DNA from 2 places in the Priestia sp. YIM B13552 genome. Region 1 is predicted to be linked to the other one. Evidence: riboswitches for the same ligand, from Rfam matches in the RefSeq annotation. Region 1 holds a riboswitch; the other holds the start of a gene.
What was found. Region 1 has a riboswitch for S-adenosylmethionine ahead of metE (5-methyltetrahydropteroyltriglutamate--homocysteine S-methyltransferase). Riboswitches for the same ligand answer to the same signal wherever they lie in the genome.
Positions count from the first base shown of each region.

Region 2: linked by a shared signal. The riboswitch ahead of ACFX40_RS06560 (BMP family lipoprotein) and the one ahead of metE (5-methyltetrahydropteroyltriglutamate--homocysteine S-methyltransferase) in region 1 are both predicted to bind S-adenosylmethionine.

Region 1 covers NZ_JBHZOU010000005.1:334,725-342,823, forward strand. The annotation lists gene ACFX40_RS21055 (transglutaminase-like domain-containing protein) at 1-458, opposite strand, end outside; gene ACFX40_RS21060 (LysE family translocator) at 597-1,229, shown strand; gene ACFX40_RS21065 (hypothetical protein) at 1,396-1,536, shown strand; gene ACFX40_RS21070 (DUF5301 domain-containing protein) at 1,619-2,032, opposite strand; gene ACFX40_RS21075 (hypothetical protein) at 2,064-2,228, opposite strand; gene ACFX40_RS21080 (helix-turn-helix transcriptional regulator) at 2,386-2,586, opposite strand; gene ACFX40_RS21085 (hypothetical protein) at 2,774-2,908, opposite strand; gene ACFX40_RS21090 (GNAT family N-acetyltransferase) at 3,085-3,585, opposite strand; gene ACFX40_RS21095 (acetate uptake transporter) at 3,729-4,346, opposite strand; gene metE (5-methyltetrahydropteroyltriglutamate--homocysteine S-methyltransferase) at 4,489-6,783, opposite strand; cobalamin riboswitch at 6,933-7,121, opposite strand; SAM riboswitch class I at 7,201-7,311, opposite strand; gene ACFX40_RS21105 (hypothetical protein) at 7,392-7,643, opposite strand; gene ACFX40_RS21110 (hypothetical protein) at 7,914-8,084, opposite strand.
Region 2 covers NZ_JBHZOU010000002.1:97,164-105,262, forward strand. The annotation lists gene ACFX40_RS06525 (molybdopterin molybdotransferase MoeA) at 1-348, opposite strand, end outside; gene moaC (cyclic pyranopterin monophosphate synthase MoaC) at 463-951, shown strand; gene ACFX40_RS06535 (MogA/MoaB family molybdenum cofactor biosynthesis protein) at 964-1,476, shown strand; gene ACFX40_RS06540 (sulfite oxidase-like oxidoreductase) at 1,510-2,172, opposite strand; gene ACFX40_RS06545 (ABC transporter permease) at 2,197-3,114, opposite strand; gene ACFX40_RS06550 (ABC transporter permease) at 3,101-4,168, opposite strand; gene ACFX40_RS06555 (ABC transporter ATP-binding protein) at 4,143-5,675, opposite strand; gene ACFX40_RS06560 (BMP family lipoprotein) at 5,758-6,768, opposite strand; SAM riboswitch class I at 6,844-6,950, opposite strand; gene ACFX40_RS06565 (hypothetical protein) at 7,281-7,439, shown strand; gene ACFX40_RS06570 (hypothetical protein) at 7,530-7,898, opposite strand; gene ACFX40_RS06575 (putative polysaccharide biosynthesis protein) at 7,912-8,099, opposite strand, start outside.

The DNA of each region.
Region 1 (8,099 bases):
TTAAGCGAAAAGTCCGCCTGCACTCCTTCTTTATTTCCTCTCGCATCTAATCGAATCCATCTCTCTTCACTTTTGATGTAGACAGCATTTAAGGCATGAATACAGTAGCCTGTGTCTAACGTATCTCCAAGTATCAGCCTTTGATAACAAAAGCCTGTGGGAATCCCTTCTGCACGCAGCAAAGCGGCTAATAGATTACACTTGCTGTAACAAATTCCTTCCTTTTCTTTTACAGCCTCTGAAGCGGTTTTCGTGATGATTTTGCTTTGAATATCCCAGGAATGAGATACTTCATCTCTCACAAACTCATAGGCTTTTTTTATGTACGCTAGGGAAGAATGAGGCAAGCTGCTTTTGAGTTCACGTACCTTTTGTTGAATCAAAGGATGTGTAAAGTTCACTTCTGGAAGTTCTTGCGTGTAGTCTTCTTTTTCCAACGATTCACAAATCAATTTCATTTACTTTTTCCTCCTCTTATATTCACCATATGTTTTTTTATACATAATATTGAATTTTATTACATATTTTTATATAATGAAAGACCACTTAAACGGAAAACGATAGTAGATACAAGATTGAAAGAGGTTTTGTTTTTGGTGACGTTATTTTTGACAAATGTACTGCTCGGTCTTTCGATTGCCCTTCCCGTTGGTACGGTGACGATTGAAATGACAAAACAAGGTTTAAAAAACGGGTTTCTTCACGGATGGGTTGTTGGACTCGGAGGAATGACGGTTGATTTATTACTAATTGTGCTTCTTTACTCTGGACTGGCTTCTGTTTTATCGGCTCCTTTTATACAGCTTATCATGTGGCTTATAGGAGCGCTTTTTTTACTTTATATTGGCTATGACAGTATTAAACATGCCGACCATGACATAACGGCTCCTGGAGAACACGTAAAAAAGTCGTTTTCCTCTTCTTATGTGAACGGGATCTTTGTTGCGATTTCTCCTAGCAATCTCATTTTTTGGCTCAGCGTGTTTGGAACGGTGCTGACCAATTCGCTTCAATCCTCTCATTCTTTTCATTTCCTGCTGATTGCTGCCGGAATATTAACAGGGATTTTAATTCATGACCTAGGCTTAATGACGATTGTCTCTGGAACTAGAAAAGTACTGAATCAGTTTTATATTAAATGGGTTTCGATTGCGGCAGGATGTATCTTAATCGGTTTTTCATGCTATTTTCTTTACCGATTTATTGGGAATCTGCGCATGTACTTTTAATGTTTCTACATATTTTATGACGTGCTATATCCCCTCTTTATCTAGTATAGAGAGGGAATTTTTATCATCTATCAGGGACTATTAGACAAAAAGTTCACAAATTCGTCACATTTCTATTGATTTTTTTCTCTTTTTATACGAAAATATAAAAAAGGGAGGAAATATCATGAAAATCAAAAAAGCACTTCGCATCTTTATTGGATCAAACGTTCTTGTATTATTAACATTTGGCCTTCTTCCAGCACTATTAGTTAACCCTGATATTGACCTAATTCAATCATTTATTAATTATATAGGCAAGGATTAATTCCGCTTTAAATAGTCATAATTTTCAATCTATTATTTTCATAAAAAAAGACAGCGCTGGCTGTCTTTTTTAGTAGGTTTGTTTATTTAGTTGAAAACAGCTTTTTGACATCTACTTTTTGATCTTTAACAATCGTATATGTCGCCTGTTTTTTATCTTTAAAGCTAAACGCTTTTATGTAATCATCATCGTAAATCGTTAAACCGTACGCATCTTTTCCGTTTTCAACGATTTTTACCCAGTAAGCTCGGTCAAACTTTGGGTCGAGCTCCTTGCTTTTTTTTACTTCTATCTGTGACAAAGAGTGTACGATCTCTTTCGTATTCTTTTTATCGTCTACTACACGCTTTCCTTCGTCCGTATCTATTTCAATACGCGTAACGTTTGCTTCATCTACTTTTATGACGTCTTTTAACTGATAGGCTTTCCCGGTATATGTAAAATAAAATACGACAATAAATAAAAGTGCAGCTATAACAATCGTTCTTTTTTTCAAAAGGAACCTCCTTTTCTACATCACGCTGCATTCACGTGATACACCTTTTTATTCCTCCTGTTCCGCAGCCTTTTAGTACAATGCTGCTTCCTACAAGTAAACTATACGTTAATCCCGGAACAGGAAGTACTAACGTTACCATCAACAGTAACATGCCCGTACTTGTAAGAGCTACTCCGGCAGCTCGATTTTTCATTCCTTTCACCACCGTTGCTCTGTAAATCTCTTTTTTATAAAGTGATAGAAGTAATATTGATCTACTGTTTACTTATGTGCTTTTAGCTTACAGCCATGTTAAAACTTCTACTAGTAAGATCACTACTTCACATTACCTTCTCTTTTTAACTAACTCATCATGATTTATGAAATAAAAACAGCTCATCTACTGTTGCTCCAAGCTCTGTAGCAAGTTGAAAAGCTAGCGTTAAGCTTGGATCATACTTATTGTTTTCAATTGCATTAATCGTTTGTCTCGATACGCCGCATACTTTTGCCAGTTCGTCTTGAGACATCCGTTTGCTTTTACGCAGTTCTTTAATTCGATTTTCCACCATTCATCACTCATCTCTAAAATGTAAAAAACTTTTTACATCCATATCTTATATTATTTTTCTTGTTACTGTCAAATATGTTTGACAAGTCAATGTCTCTTACCTACCTAAAAAAGAGATTGAAACATAACGAGATTGATCCAGTCTAAAGACGAAAAAATGAGAAAAATGATTGAGTATAAATCCCTTGTTACACCGCTGTTGATTTCCGTGCAAGGTCTCGCTTTCCGCGGGCGGGCGCTGAGCCTCCTCGTCGCGTTCGCTCCTGCGGGGTCTCACCTGTGCCGCTTTTCCCGCAGGAGTCTTCGCCTTGCCCTCCAATCAACCGCTAGAAGCAACGAAATAGATTAAACACCTGTGCAACCTCTCAATAAAAAAAGCCGTACTTATTCATGTAAATACCACCTTTACTTTTACATATTTACAATAACTACACAGAAATTAATATAAAAAAGCACAAACTCCTTAAAGGAAGCTTGTGCTTTTCTATTTCATTGTTTGCTAAAGCTCCTTGCTCATATTAAACCACTGCACGCCTGCATGCTGAGACTCCGCTACTCCTTGATTCACATATCCGTTTTTTTCGTAAAACGGAATCAATTCTTCTTTACATGTTAAAGTAACCGTTAAGCGCTGTTTGTCCTGCGCTTGCTTTTCAAACTCTCTTAGCAGCATACTGGCAATTCCTTTGTGATGATGATTGGGATTTACAACGATACCTAAAATGCTTTGATGACCGCCTGCCTCAGGGTTCGAAATCGTTTTTTCAAACAAATCATCCGTAATAAACGGAGCTGAAATGACGGGACCGTTCACATATCCGATTATTTCTTCATTTTCTTGAGCGATGATAAACGTATCAGGAATAGTGTTGATCCGCGTGATAAATGCATCTTTTGAGGCAGCTTCTGCAGGTGTAAAGCCTTTGTTTTCTAACGTAATTAATTGGTTTAAATCTTTTTCCTCCACTTGTCTTATAATCATTGGAACGTTTCCTTTCATTATGTATTTTCTTTTTTCTCTAAAAGCTTCTATTACATATAACTATCTCTTTCTACTATATATAAAAATGCCCAAACAAAAAAGGATTGACCTCTGCATCATACAGAATTCAACCCTACTTCGCTTTTTAATTAACATCTTGATTATTTGATAAATGCACCAAACGGCTTGCCCACCGGAAGCACAATTCGACCATAGTGAGTATTTAATACAGCCGCTGCAGATCCATAGAATGAAAACAGAGCAATTAATAGCTCTGACACTGCTGCTAGTAAGTGCGTGTATTCATATGCCACACCAAATGTACTTAGCGATAATCCAATGAATAAGAAATCAATTAACACAAAAATAATAAATAATACTTTATGAGTGCCCATTGCTCCAACTGTCATAAAAACGCTGAAAATCAAGTAGCCGACAAAAGCAAATGCGAGCTGCTTCGGATCCGCTTCTTTTGCGAGCGCTTCCCCAAATGCTCCAAGCTGAATAAGCCATGTCATAGCTACACCTAGCCAAAATAATCCGAAGGCACCAAAAGCAGTTGCGCCGAAGGTATTATTATGTTTGAAATCTTGCATAGACGCGATTAACTGTCCTATTCCGCCTAAAAAAATCGCCCATGGCAATACCAATGAAACACCATCGGTTACCCCAAGCTTTTGAAACGATGCAACAAGTGTTACCATGGCAAGTCCGAATAGACCTAGCGCTGATGGATCCGCTGTTACAATTTTAACGTGCTGCGTGCTGTTGTTACTCATGTTGTACCTCCCTGATTTTAAAAACACCTTTAAAAAGATACAAAAATGTACGGGAAGTGTCAATGGATATTTTTGGCCTTTTAAAATCCCATAAGACCAAGCAGTGTAGCGGTTACACTGCTTGTCCTTTACTTTCTTATTATTAAACGTTTTGTAATAAATTTTTTCTGGTTTGTTTTGCAGACTCAACCATCACTTTTAAAGCTTCAACCGTCTCGCTGATTCCTCTTGTTTTAAGGCCACAGTCGGGATTAATCCAAAATAATGCAGGATCAAGCACCTTTAGAGCGCGGTCAATGTTTCGCTGAAGCTCTTCAAGCTTCGGTACACGCGGGCTGTGGATATCATATACGCCAAGTCCAATTCCTTGATTATACGTATGTTTTTCAAACGCATAAATTAATTCACCGTGACTTTTAGATGTTTCAATAGAAATCACGTCGGCATCCAGCGCTTTAATCGCATCAATAATTTCTTCGAATTCCGAATAGCACATATGCGTGTGAATTTGCGTCTCGTTTTGCACCGATACCGTCGCTAGTTTAAATGCATACACCGCAGCATTTAAGTAACTGTTCCAGTTTTCTCGTTTTAACGGCAATCCTTCACGCAGCGCCGGTTCATCTACTTGAATCATTGAAATGCCCTGACTTTCAAGTGCTTCTACTTCTTTTCTAAGAGCAAGCGCAATTTGATTTGCCACGTCGTAGCGCGGGATATCATCACGCACAAACGACCAGTTTAAAATCGTAATCGGACCCGTCAGCATTCCTTTAACCGGCTTATTGGTTAAAGACTGTGCGTAGACCGTTTCTTTGATCGTCATCGCCTGCTCGTACGATACATCTCCGTAAATAAGCGGCGGCTTCACGCAGCGAGAACCGTAAGATTGCACCCAGCCAAACTTCGTAAACTGAAAGCCTCCTAATTTCTCACCGAAGTATTCGACCATGTCCGTACGCTCAAACTCTCCGTGCACAAGGACATCTAAGCCGATGTTTTCTTGAATTTCAATCCATTTTTTTATTTCATCGTTAATGTACGCTTCATATGCTTCATCGCTTAACTCGCCTTTACGCCATTTTAGACGCTCTTTTCGCACTTCTTTTGTTTGCGGAAAGCTTCCAATCGTTGTCGTTGGAAGAAGCGGCAGTTGAAAAGCTTCTTGCTGAACGCGCTGACGTACGTCAAACGGCGCTTGTCGCTCTGCTTTATAGCTGTGCAGCTGCTTCAGCTCTTTTTGCACGTCTTGATGATTTCGAAAAGATGATCCATTTAATGCTTGAATTGCCTGTTTGTTTACGCTTATTTCTTCTTCTATTGCTTCTTTTCCTTGCTGCACTGCTTTTGCTAAAAGCGTGATTTCCTTTAGCTTTTCATCTGCAAAAGAGAGCGCATTTTTCAATACTGGATCAATCGTCTCTTCATTTTTCACCGTGACGGGAACATGTAATAAACTTGATGAAGGCTGCAGAATCAAACGGTCTTTTGATACGGCTTCTTCAATTTCACTGATCGTTAAAAGCTGTTCGTCCAAATTTTCACGCCAAATGTTTCGTCCGTCAATCACTCCTGCTGCCAGCACTTTATCACTCGGAAAACCATATTTATTAAGAGCCGTGAGATTTTCGCCTCGGTCATGCACAAAGTCTAAACCGATTCCTTCAACAGGAAGAGACACAACTTCTTTGTAGTGATCAACGCTGTCAAAATACGTTTGCAAAATGATTTTTACATTCGGTGCCGCTTCCTTCAAAGTTTGATAGACTTCTGTGTAAAGTGCCAGGTCTTCTTTTGATAGCGTTGTAGATAAAATCGGCTCATCTATCTGTACCCACTCTACTCCTTCTGCCTGAAGCTCAGCTAAAATAGTCGCATACAGAGGAACAAATTGTTCAACTACTTCTTTAAACTCATTTTTTTTATATCCTTTTGACAGCTTCACAAATGTTACTGGACCTAAAATCACGGGCTTGCCTTCAATATTCAGCTTCTGTTTTGCTTCTTTGTAAAACTGAAGCGGGCGATTTTCTATAAGAGACGGCGTACATTCCTCAAGCTCTGGTACGATGTAGTGATAATTTGTGTTAAACCATTTTGTCATCGTAGAGGCTACCGCACCTTTTGTTCCTCGGGCGATGTCAAAATACGTTTCAAGCGATACCGGTCCTCCGTCATAATCAAAGCGCTTTGGCACTAGACCAAACATAGTCGCTGTATCTAGCACGTGATCGTATAAACTGAAATCGCCGACTGGAATTAATTCAATTCCTGCGTCACGCTGTTTTTTCAGATGCCCTAGACGAAGAGCTTCAATCTCCTGAAGAAAGATATCTTTCTCTAGCTTTCCTGCCCAAAACTGCTCAAGCGCTTTTTTCCATTCTCGTTTTTCACCAATTCTTGGATAACCTAAGTTTGAACTTTTTACACTGCTCATTTTTTCCACTCCCTGTATATTTTTTATCGGTAAACTAAAAAATCTCTCTTTTCGAAATGAAAAGAGAGATGATACGCATACTTAACTAAAGTTGAGATAGCCTGTTTTTCTCAACACGTATTCCTCACTCCTCTCTATATCCCGTAGAGCTTAAGTGCATACAACAGGCAGGTCTCCTGACTTAGGTTCATCGCTTCCTATCCCTTCCCATTTCAACATGAAACAGTGGTTAATAAGTTGCTCCCCATTACAGTGGCGGGACCGCGCCGGCTTTTCACCGGTCTTCCCTTTTAAGCTGCGTACATTCGTTACACAGCACCTGATGCATTTTTATAAAATTGTTCATTCAAAACATATTCACATAAAATAAAAAGCCTCTCTATCACGAATAGAGAGGCATAGTATCTATGAAATCCTCTCTTATTTTTCAAAGCTGTACGCTTTGCAGGATGTAGCACCTTTTCAACAAGAATGTTAAATGGTTGCCGGGCTTCACAGGGCCAGTCCCTCCGCCTCTCTCAATAAGAGTTTTAATTGTTTATAATATTTTGAATGTAGAGTCATCTTAACACCTTACATTTATGTTGTCAAAAGAAATTTCAAAAAAATTAGTTTTTAGGAGGCGCTGACGCTAACTTTTGCCTTAACAATTTGTAATCATCTTTTCGATGCGTTTCGATTAAATCTTTTGCTCCCTGGTGATATCCTGACGAATAAATGTACTCTACCGCTGTTTCGATAAGCTTTCTTTTTTCTTCGGCACACTCCCGGTCCATTAAGGGGAACAGTCTACCTAAAAGGTCATTTAAATCTTCCTTGATAAAACGATCAAGCCCTTCTTGCATCTTTTCGTTTGCCATGATTGCTCCTCCATTTGCTGTGTATGTTCTAAGCCTCTATAAGCAGGCATTTCACTGTAAATTCCAAGATAAAGTTAAGTCATTAAACAGTATATCAAGTGAATGTTTTTCTTTAATTACATATGTAATACAAATATATGACAAATATAGAGAATATATCATCATTCATTATCTATTATAACGTTTGACTGAGCCTTCTGCTACAAGGTTTCGTTAAGAGTTATGCACATTTTTCCAAAAGAGGTTGAGACATAACAAAATGAATTCAATCTAAAGGCAAATGGGATACATGAGCTGAATCGCTTGTGACACCGCAGTTGATTTCCGTACAAGACTTCGCTTTCCGCGGGCGGGCGCTGAGCCTCCTCGTCGCATACGCTCCTGCGAGGTCTCACCTGTTCCGCTTTTCCCGCAGGAGTCTTCGTCTTGTCCTCCAATCACCTGCTAGAAAGACCT
Region 2 (8,099 bases), on a different contig from region 1:
TACAACCGCATCACATGAATGAGGCACTTGCGCTCCTGTCATAATACGCACTGCTTGAAACGGCTTTAGTTCTTCTTCAAAAACAGAGCCTGCACCGATTTCACCTACTACTTCGAACTCCACAGGATGTTCACTTGAGACTTCTACGCAGTCTTGCGCTCGAACCGCAAAGCCGTCATAAAGCGATTTATTAAAATGAGGAACGTTTTGATCAGCGATAATATCTTCTCCTAAATAGCGTCCGTAGCTTTCGGTGATCGATACGCGTTCGATGCTTCCTTTTCTTTTATATGTCATGACTTTTTCAATTGCTTCAGGAATTGAAATAGGTGTTCTGCTTTCTAACATACATTCTTCACTTCCTTTATGTCTGTTCACTTTTTACGCTATGGTGTAAAATCATAGCATATCTCACTATTTCTATCATACAACAAAATTTACTGAAAAAGGATGAAAACACCGATGTCTTCTTTTACACATTTTAATGACCAAGGCCGTGCCAACATGGTCGATATTAGCGAAAAATCTATCACTCGCCGCGTTGCAACCGCTCGTTCAAGCATACTTGTTAACAAAGAAATTCACGAAGCCATTGTAGAACATAAGATCGGAAAAGGCGACGTTCTTGCTGTCGCACAAGTAGCGGGAATCATGGCAGCAAAACGCACGTCTGACATTATTCCGATGTGTCACCCTCTTTTATTAAAAGGCGTAAACCTTTCATTTGACTGGGATACAAGCAATGATCAGTACCGTTTAGTAATAGAAGCAACTGTTAAAACCGAAGGCTCCACGGGCGTTGAAATGGAAGCTTTAACTGCCGCTTCTGCCTGCGCTCTAACCGTTTATGATATGTGCAAAGCCATTGATAAAGGCATGATTATCGGCGAAACGTATCTGCTTGAAAAATCAGGCGGCAAAAATGGTGACTACAAGCGTACGAAAGCGTAAAGGAGGTACATAATGAGCGTACATGAACATAAATCCAAAGCAACTCAGCCCGTTCGCTGCAAAGTCATTACGGTATCCGATACACGTACAAAAGAAACCGATAAAAGCGGCGCGCTAATGATCCAACTTCTGAAAGAACACGACATGCAGGTCGCTTCCTATGAAATTGTAAAAGACGACCAAACGTCGATTCAACAAGCGCTACTTGCCGGATGCAGTGCTGAGGACATTGACGTTGTTCTCACAAACGGTGGGACTGGCATTACCAAACGAGACGTTACGATTGAAGCCGTTCAAGCGCTGATTCATAAAGAAATCGTTGGGTTTGGCGAGCTGTTTCGCATGCTTAGCTACACCGAAGATATTGGCAGCGCAGCGATTATGAGCCGGGCAATTGCCGGGACGATTAACGAAAAAGCCGTTTTTTCTACACCAGGATCAAGCGGTGCTGTTCGCCTAGCTATGACCAAACTAATTTTGCCTGAACTTCGCCACGTTGTGTGGGAATTAAACCGCCAGCGCTGACAAAATGCCTATGCGCGCGCATAGGCATTTTTATTAATCATAGTCTTTATGTACCCACTCATCTTCTGGAATGCCTAAATCTTCTCCAGAAAAACGCTCTTCTTTAAATGGATCTCCTCTAAGATGAAAGCCGTTTTGCTCCCAAAAGCCAGGATGGTTTTCATCAATGGCTTCAAAGCCTCGAAGCCATTTGACACTTTTCCAAAAGTACAAATGAGGAACAATTAATCGCAGCGGATATCCATGCTTAGGTGTAAGCGGCTCTCCGTTAAAGGAATGAGCGAGAAGAATATCGTCTCTCAGTAAATCTTTCACTTCAATATTTGACGTATAGTCATGATCTCCGTGCAGCATGATGTATTTACTTTTTAACTCCACGCCAACTGCTTTTAAAAAGTCTGTAAACAGCACGCCCGTAAATTCATTATCAAGCCTTGTCCATCTCGTTACGCAGTGAATATCACATTTCACCGTCGTTTGCGGCATGTCCAATATATCTTGATACGAAAGCGTTACTTCCTTGTTTACTAATCCAAACACTCGAAGCGTCCACTCCTCTAAGTTATACTCCGGCACGTCGCCTTCATGTAAAATCGGAAAGCGCTCTGTCACTACTTGCCCCGGAGGCACTCGTCCTTCATACTTTGGATCAATTTCTGGTGTTTTCATTCGTTTAATACGGTCTGCTTTGTTCATAGGTACCACCTCTTTATTTTTTTATCAGCGTGCACTTTGCTGACTTGTTTGATTCGTTTCGACTCCTTTATCCCGCAAGAAAAACATCGCTGCTAATGTCAGCACGTAAGGGACCATCATCGTAAACTCGGTCGGTATTGAAAAACCTTGCAGTCGTGTGCTCACCGCATCCATTAAGCCAAAAAGTATACTTGATGCTAAAATACCGAGCGGATGAGACTGACCGAGCATCATCGCAACAAGTGCAATAAATCCACGCCCTGAAGTCATACCTTCTGAGAACATCGTCACTTGTCCTAATGAAAGCTGCGCCCCGGCAATCCCGCACAGGATTCCGCATGCTGCAATCGCAAACAGCTGATATCTGATCGCTTTTAAACCAAGCGTACTTGCTGCTACTTGATTGTAACCTACTGCTAGGAGCCGAAAACCGAAAATTGTTCGATAAAAGAAGATATAAAAAGCAATAGTTGCTATAAAAGCAAAATAGACAAGCGGCGACTGTCCTGAAATAATTTCGCCGATGACAGGTATATCTTTAATCAAAGGAATATCCCATGTGCCTATTCCGTGCATGTTTTTATCGTAATAAGCACCTTTTGTATGAAAAATTGTCCGGAGTAAAAAGGTCGTTAAGCCCAGTGCTAAAAAATTAATAGACACCCCAACCACAATTTCGTTCGCTTTAAACACCACGACCATCATTCCAAACAGCAACGCAAAAAGCAAGCTTGCTCCAGCAGCAATCACGATCGCAAAAAAGACATTATGAGTATAATAGTTGCCGGCAACCCCGCTAAAAGCTCCAATCAAAATCAGACCTTCTAGCCCTACATTAAATATGCCTACGCGCGCGCAAAGCATCCCGCCCAGCGCCGCTAATAAAATAGGCGCAACCATTCGTAACGTTGCATTTAACAGTGACCAATCAAGCAGCTCCACGAATATCAGCTCCTTTCTTTTTTGCTCTCCACCACTGCTTTGTGAATTTTGCTGAGATAAATAGAATGAGCACAGCTTGCATAATACTCGCAATTTCTAACGGAATTTCTGTATTACGCTCCAGCCCCATCGCTCCTGTTTGCAAAGCGGCAAGTAAAAGAGACGTAAAAACAATGCCGATCGGATTCGAGTTTGCTAACAAAGCAGCCATCACTCCAGTCCACGCATATCCAGGAACGGTCAGCGCACCGTCTACAAAACGATACTGTGAACCAAGAACTTCAAATCCTCCAGCTAATCCAGCCAAGCTCCCGCTAATAAACATACTAAGCAGCATGACTTTTACTTGATGAATACCTCCATACGCCCCGAACAACGGATTTTTTCCGGATGCGTTCACTTCGTACCCAAACACAGAGTAGCGAAGCACCGTCCACAGCAGAAGCGCACCGATTAGAGCAATGATAAATCCGATATGAAGAGGCATTCCTTGAAATACTTTTCCAAGCCAAGCCGATTGCTCAATCATAGGCGTTTGAGCGAGAGCAGCTGAGCCTGTTTTATCTTGAAACGGATGACCTGCTAAATAGCTTGCAAATAAAACAGCGATATAATTTAACAAAAGTGTTGAAATGACAAGCTGAATTTTAAACGCGGCTTCCATCCAACCGGCTAAAACGGAAAGCAAACCTCCTGCCACAACGGCAGCTGCAATAGCCGCTATAAGCTTGACTATCCCCGGAGCGGGTATGTAATAAGCGACAATCGCCGCGCTAATCGCTCCAACGACCATCTGTCCTTCTCCTCCTAAATTAAACACACCTGCCCTAAAAGCAAACCCGACACCTAACGCAATTAAAAGAATAGGCGTAGCGCGAGCCAGCGTAGTGGTGAAGAAATAAAAATTACCAAACGCTCCATTCCAGAGCTCTGTATATGTTTGAAGAACCGAACCACCTGTTAAGGAAATAATAACGCCTCCTACTGCTAAGCCAAAAATGACTGCAATAACCGGCTGGATTAATGATTTAAGAAGTTTCTGCAACTGTATCACCTTCTATCGTTCCTCCTGCCATTAATATGCTTAGTTTCTCTTCCGTTGCTTCTTCCCTTGTAAGCTCTCCGACAATACTGCCTTCGTACATAACTAAAATTCGATCTGATAGGGAGATAATCTCCGACAGTTCCGAAGATACAAGTAAAATAGCGGAGCCATTATTCCTTTTTTGAATCAAGGCATCATGAATACGTTCCATTGCCCCAATATCCACTCCTCGCGTTGGTTCAGCAGCAAGTAGAAAAGAAGTGTTTTGGCCAAGCTCTCTGGCAACAATCAATTTTTGCAGATTTCCCCCTGACAGCTCTCCTGCTTTTTGCTTAGATGAAGTGGCTTTAATCGAAAATTCGTTTATCCATTCATTCACACTAGAACTGAATATCTTTCTTTTTAACCAGCCCATTTTTGAAAATGAAGGTTTATACTGATAGCCCATCAGTGCATTTTCTTCAATCGTATCGTCTTTGGAGGCTCCCCACATATAGCGGTCTTCTGGAATATGAGCGATGCCTGCTTCTCTTCTTTCACGCACAGATCGCCCTGTAAGGTGCTCATCGCCAAGTTTGATACTGCCACTATCTGTTTCTACTAATCCAGCAATGGCTTGAAGCAGCTCTGATTGTCCATTTCCCGACACGCCTGCAATACCGACAATTTCGCCCGCAGAAACGTGAAGAGACACATTTTGCAATACGTTTTTTTGTCCTTTTCCTTTTAGAAAGAGATTTTGTACGTTTAAATGAGAGGTTCCTTTTGATGGCATTCTTGCAGGACGCTCTTTTAATTCTCTCCCTACCATCAGCTTAGCTAAGTGGTGAGCGGTAGTATTTTCTTTATTTGTGACGCCGGCTACTTTACCATTTCGAAGAACCGTAATGCGGTCCGCTACTTCCATCACTTCTTGCAGCTTATGTGTAATAATAACGATACTTTTACCTTGAGAAGCTAAAAAACGGATTGTTTTTAATAGTTCTTTCACTTCATGAGGAGTAAGAACGGCGGTAGGCTCGTCTAAAATAATGATTTCTGCTCCTTGATACAGCACTTTTAAAATTTCAATTTTTTGCTGTTCTCCAATCGAGCAATGCTTTACTTTTTTATGAACATCTACTGAAATTTGATACGTTTCGGTTAATTGCTGTACATCTGCTTTCGCCTGCCTTCTATTAAAAAAGACGCCTTTCTTTGGCTCATGCCCCAAAACTATGTTTTCAGCCACTGTAAAATGAGGAAAAACCATAAAATGCTGATGCACCATGCCTATTCCGTTTTTAATGGCATCTGCAGGAGATGAAAACGAGACGGTTTTCCCATGTAGCTGAATACTTCCTGAACTCGGCTTTTCCATTCCGTAAAGCATCCTCATTAACGTCGTTTTTCCAGCGCCATTTTCTCCAACCAGCGCGTGAACCTCGCCTTTTTTCAGCGTAAATGACACGTTATCATTCGCTAAAAACGAACCGTATTTTTTCGTCAAATTCGTTAACTGCAGCAGCTCACTCATTCCATTCATTGCTCCTTTCCACTTTAGGATTTTTTCAAAAATAAGAAAGAGAAGCCAGCCTTACTCGACTTCTCTTTTCAACTCACTTGGCTAACGGATCTTTTACCACGGTTTTTCCATCAATAATCGAATCTTTAATTTCTTTTAATTGATCAATTACATCTTGCCCTACAAAGTCATTAAGAGGTGTCTTGCTGTCTTGAGTCACATACGTTAACCCAACACCTTTTTCTTTTAAGCCGTATGTCACTACGCCCGATTTAAATTTGTCATTTGCGAGTGCTTCTACCGTTTCATAAGCAGCCGCATCAGATCCTTTTAACTGCGATAAAACGATATGCTCAGGATCTACTTCCGTACGGTCAATATCTTGGCCAGCCGTATAAAAACCCTTTTCTTTTGCTGCTTCAAATACACCCAAGTCGCCTACCGCTGAAGCTCCGGCGATAAAGTCAGCTCCTTTTGAAGCCTGTAAAATAGCAAGTTCTTTTGCTTTAGCTGGATCAGAGAAGCTTCCAACGTAGTTTACTAGAAACTCGGCTTTGGGGTTTGTTGATTGTAATCCTTCTTTAAAGCTTACCGTCCATTTTTTTAATAATGGAATATCATCTGCTGCAACCATTCCTACTTTATTCGTTTTTGTAACCAATCCTGCTGCTGCTCCTAATAAATATGAAGCTTCTTGTTCACGGAATACAACGCTTCTTACATTTGGTAAATCGACCACTGTATCAATAATCGCAAATTGACGCTGCGGGTTTTCTTGAGCTACTTTTTTCAACGCATCTTCGGATTCAAAAGAAGATGTAATAATCAAATCATAATTTTCTGCTACGGCAGCACGCAAATTACTTTCAATGGCTGCTTGGTCCGTGGATTCAATTGTCTTCACATCAATGTTATACTTCTTTCCAGCGCGTTTTGCTCCATCATCCATTTGTTGAAAAAACGGGTTAACTCCAATCTTTTCAGGTAAAACAAGAGCAATTCGCTTCTTTCCTTTCTCTTCACTTCCGCTGCTTTTTGTGCTTTTTGACTGACAGCCAGTTACGAGTAGTACAAGCGCAACTGCTAAAATAAGAAATCTCTTCATTTAACTTACTCCCCCTATAATATAAAAAAAGCTCTTCCTTTATATAAAGGAAGAGCTCGTTAACCAAACGTCTCTTCCTCATCTTCAAGAACATACTGTTCTTAAGGATTTGGCACCATTCTGTCATAGACAGCGGTTGCCGGGTTTCACAGGGCCAGTCCCTCCACCTCTCTTGATAAGGAAAACAATAGCTATTTGTTTTATGTAATATAGTCAATATTAATAGTTTTTTAACAATTGTCAATATTATTTTTCTTTTTTACGCAAAAAAACTATAAAAACAGATAGGATTATACGGTTTTAGTCTACTAAAATACAGATCAACCTTATAAATTAATAATCATCGTATGCCCCCTAGCAAGCGCTTACGGTAAGTCAGCTAGTCTTCTAGAAGGGTCATGTGTAGCAGAGCACTTTTATTACATCTCTTTTGTTAATCCACTATCGATTGAAAACACTTTACCAAGAATGTTAGACTTTTCCTGAGTGATGTTTTTTAAGAGGTGTTAACGTTGAAATTGATGAAAGAATTATCTGGAGTAGCTATTGGACTCATTATCGCTTTGGCGGTTTCAAAAATCTTTTTTGATACCCCAACCAATGTTGGAATCGTAGTTATTTTTATTACTAGTATGGTCGTAACAGGTATAGCAAGAGCGAAACTAAGATAAGATAACCTAACTAAAAAACACCCCCTTTTATTCGCAAGGTGGTGTTTTCTTTTAATGATTTTAGTATGTAGTTATTCTCAGTGAATGCTTTTACCCTTCTCCATCAATCATCGTATACTTCCTAGCAAAGCGCTTGTAGTAAATTTGCTCATCCTCTTGTCCATCGTTAAAAACAAGTCGGTTATGATTAATATCTTTTTCTTTTAACACATAGCCTTTTTCATTCATCAGTTGAATATATTCATCTAAATGCCCTTTTTTAACCATATAGTGAAGAGCATCATCTGAATCCGTAGTCTTTGCTACATCTTGACTTCCCACTTCTAACTTGAATACAGCTGTTGCTGTTTGAATGGGACGATAATCTCCAAACACTCTTTCCCAATTTAATAGCAGCAGCGCGCCGGAAATTATTATACATCCTCCAGCCGCTACGGTTAGTACAAATCGTTTTGACACTACTTTCTCTCCTTTACATTCTTTTTCTTCTATTTAATACAATGGATTGCCCTAAACTTGTTTTTACGCCAAGTCCTAGATACACGGCAGCACCTAAAGCAATTGAAATACAAGATGTACTAATTGCAAGTGAAGATGCAGACAGCTTATTTTCTAAAAAATAGTGAGAAGTATAATTGCCGATAATCACAGCGGCTGACA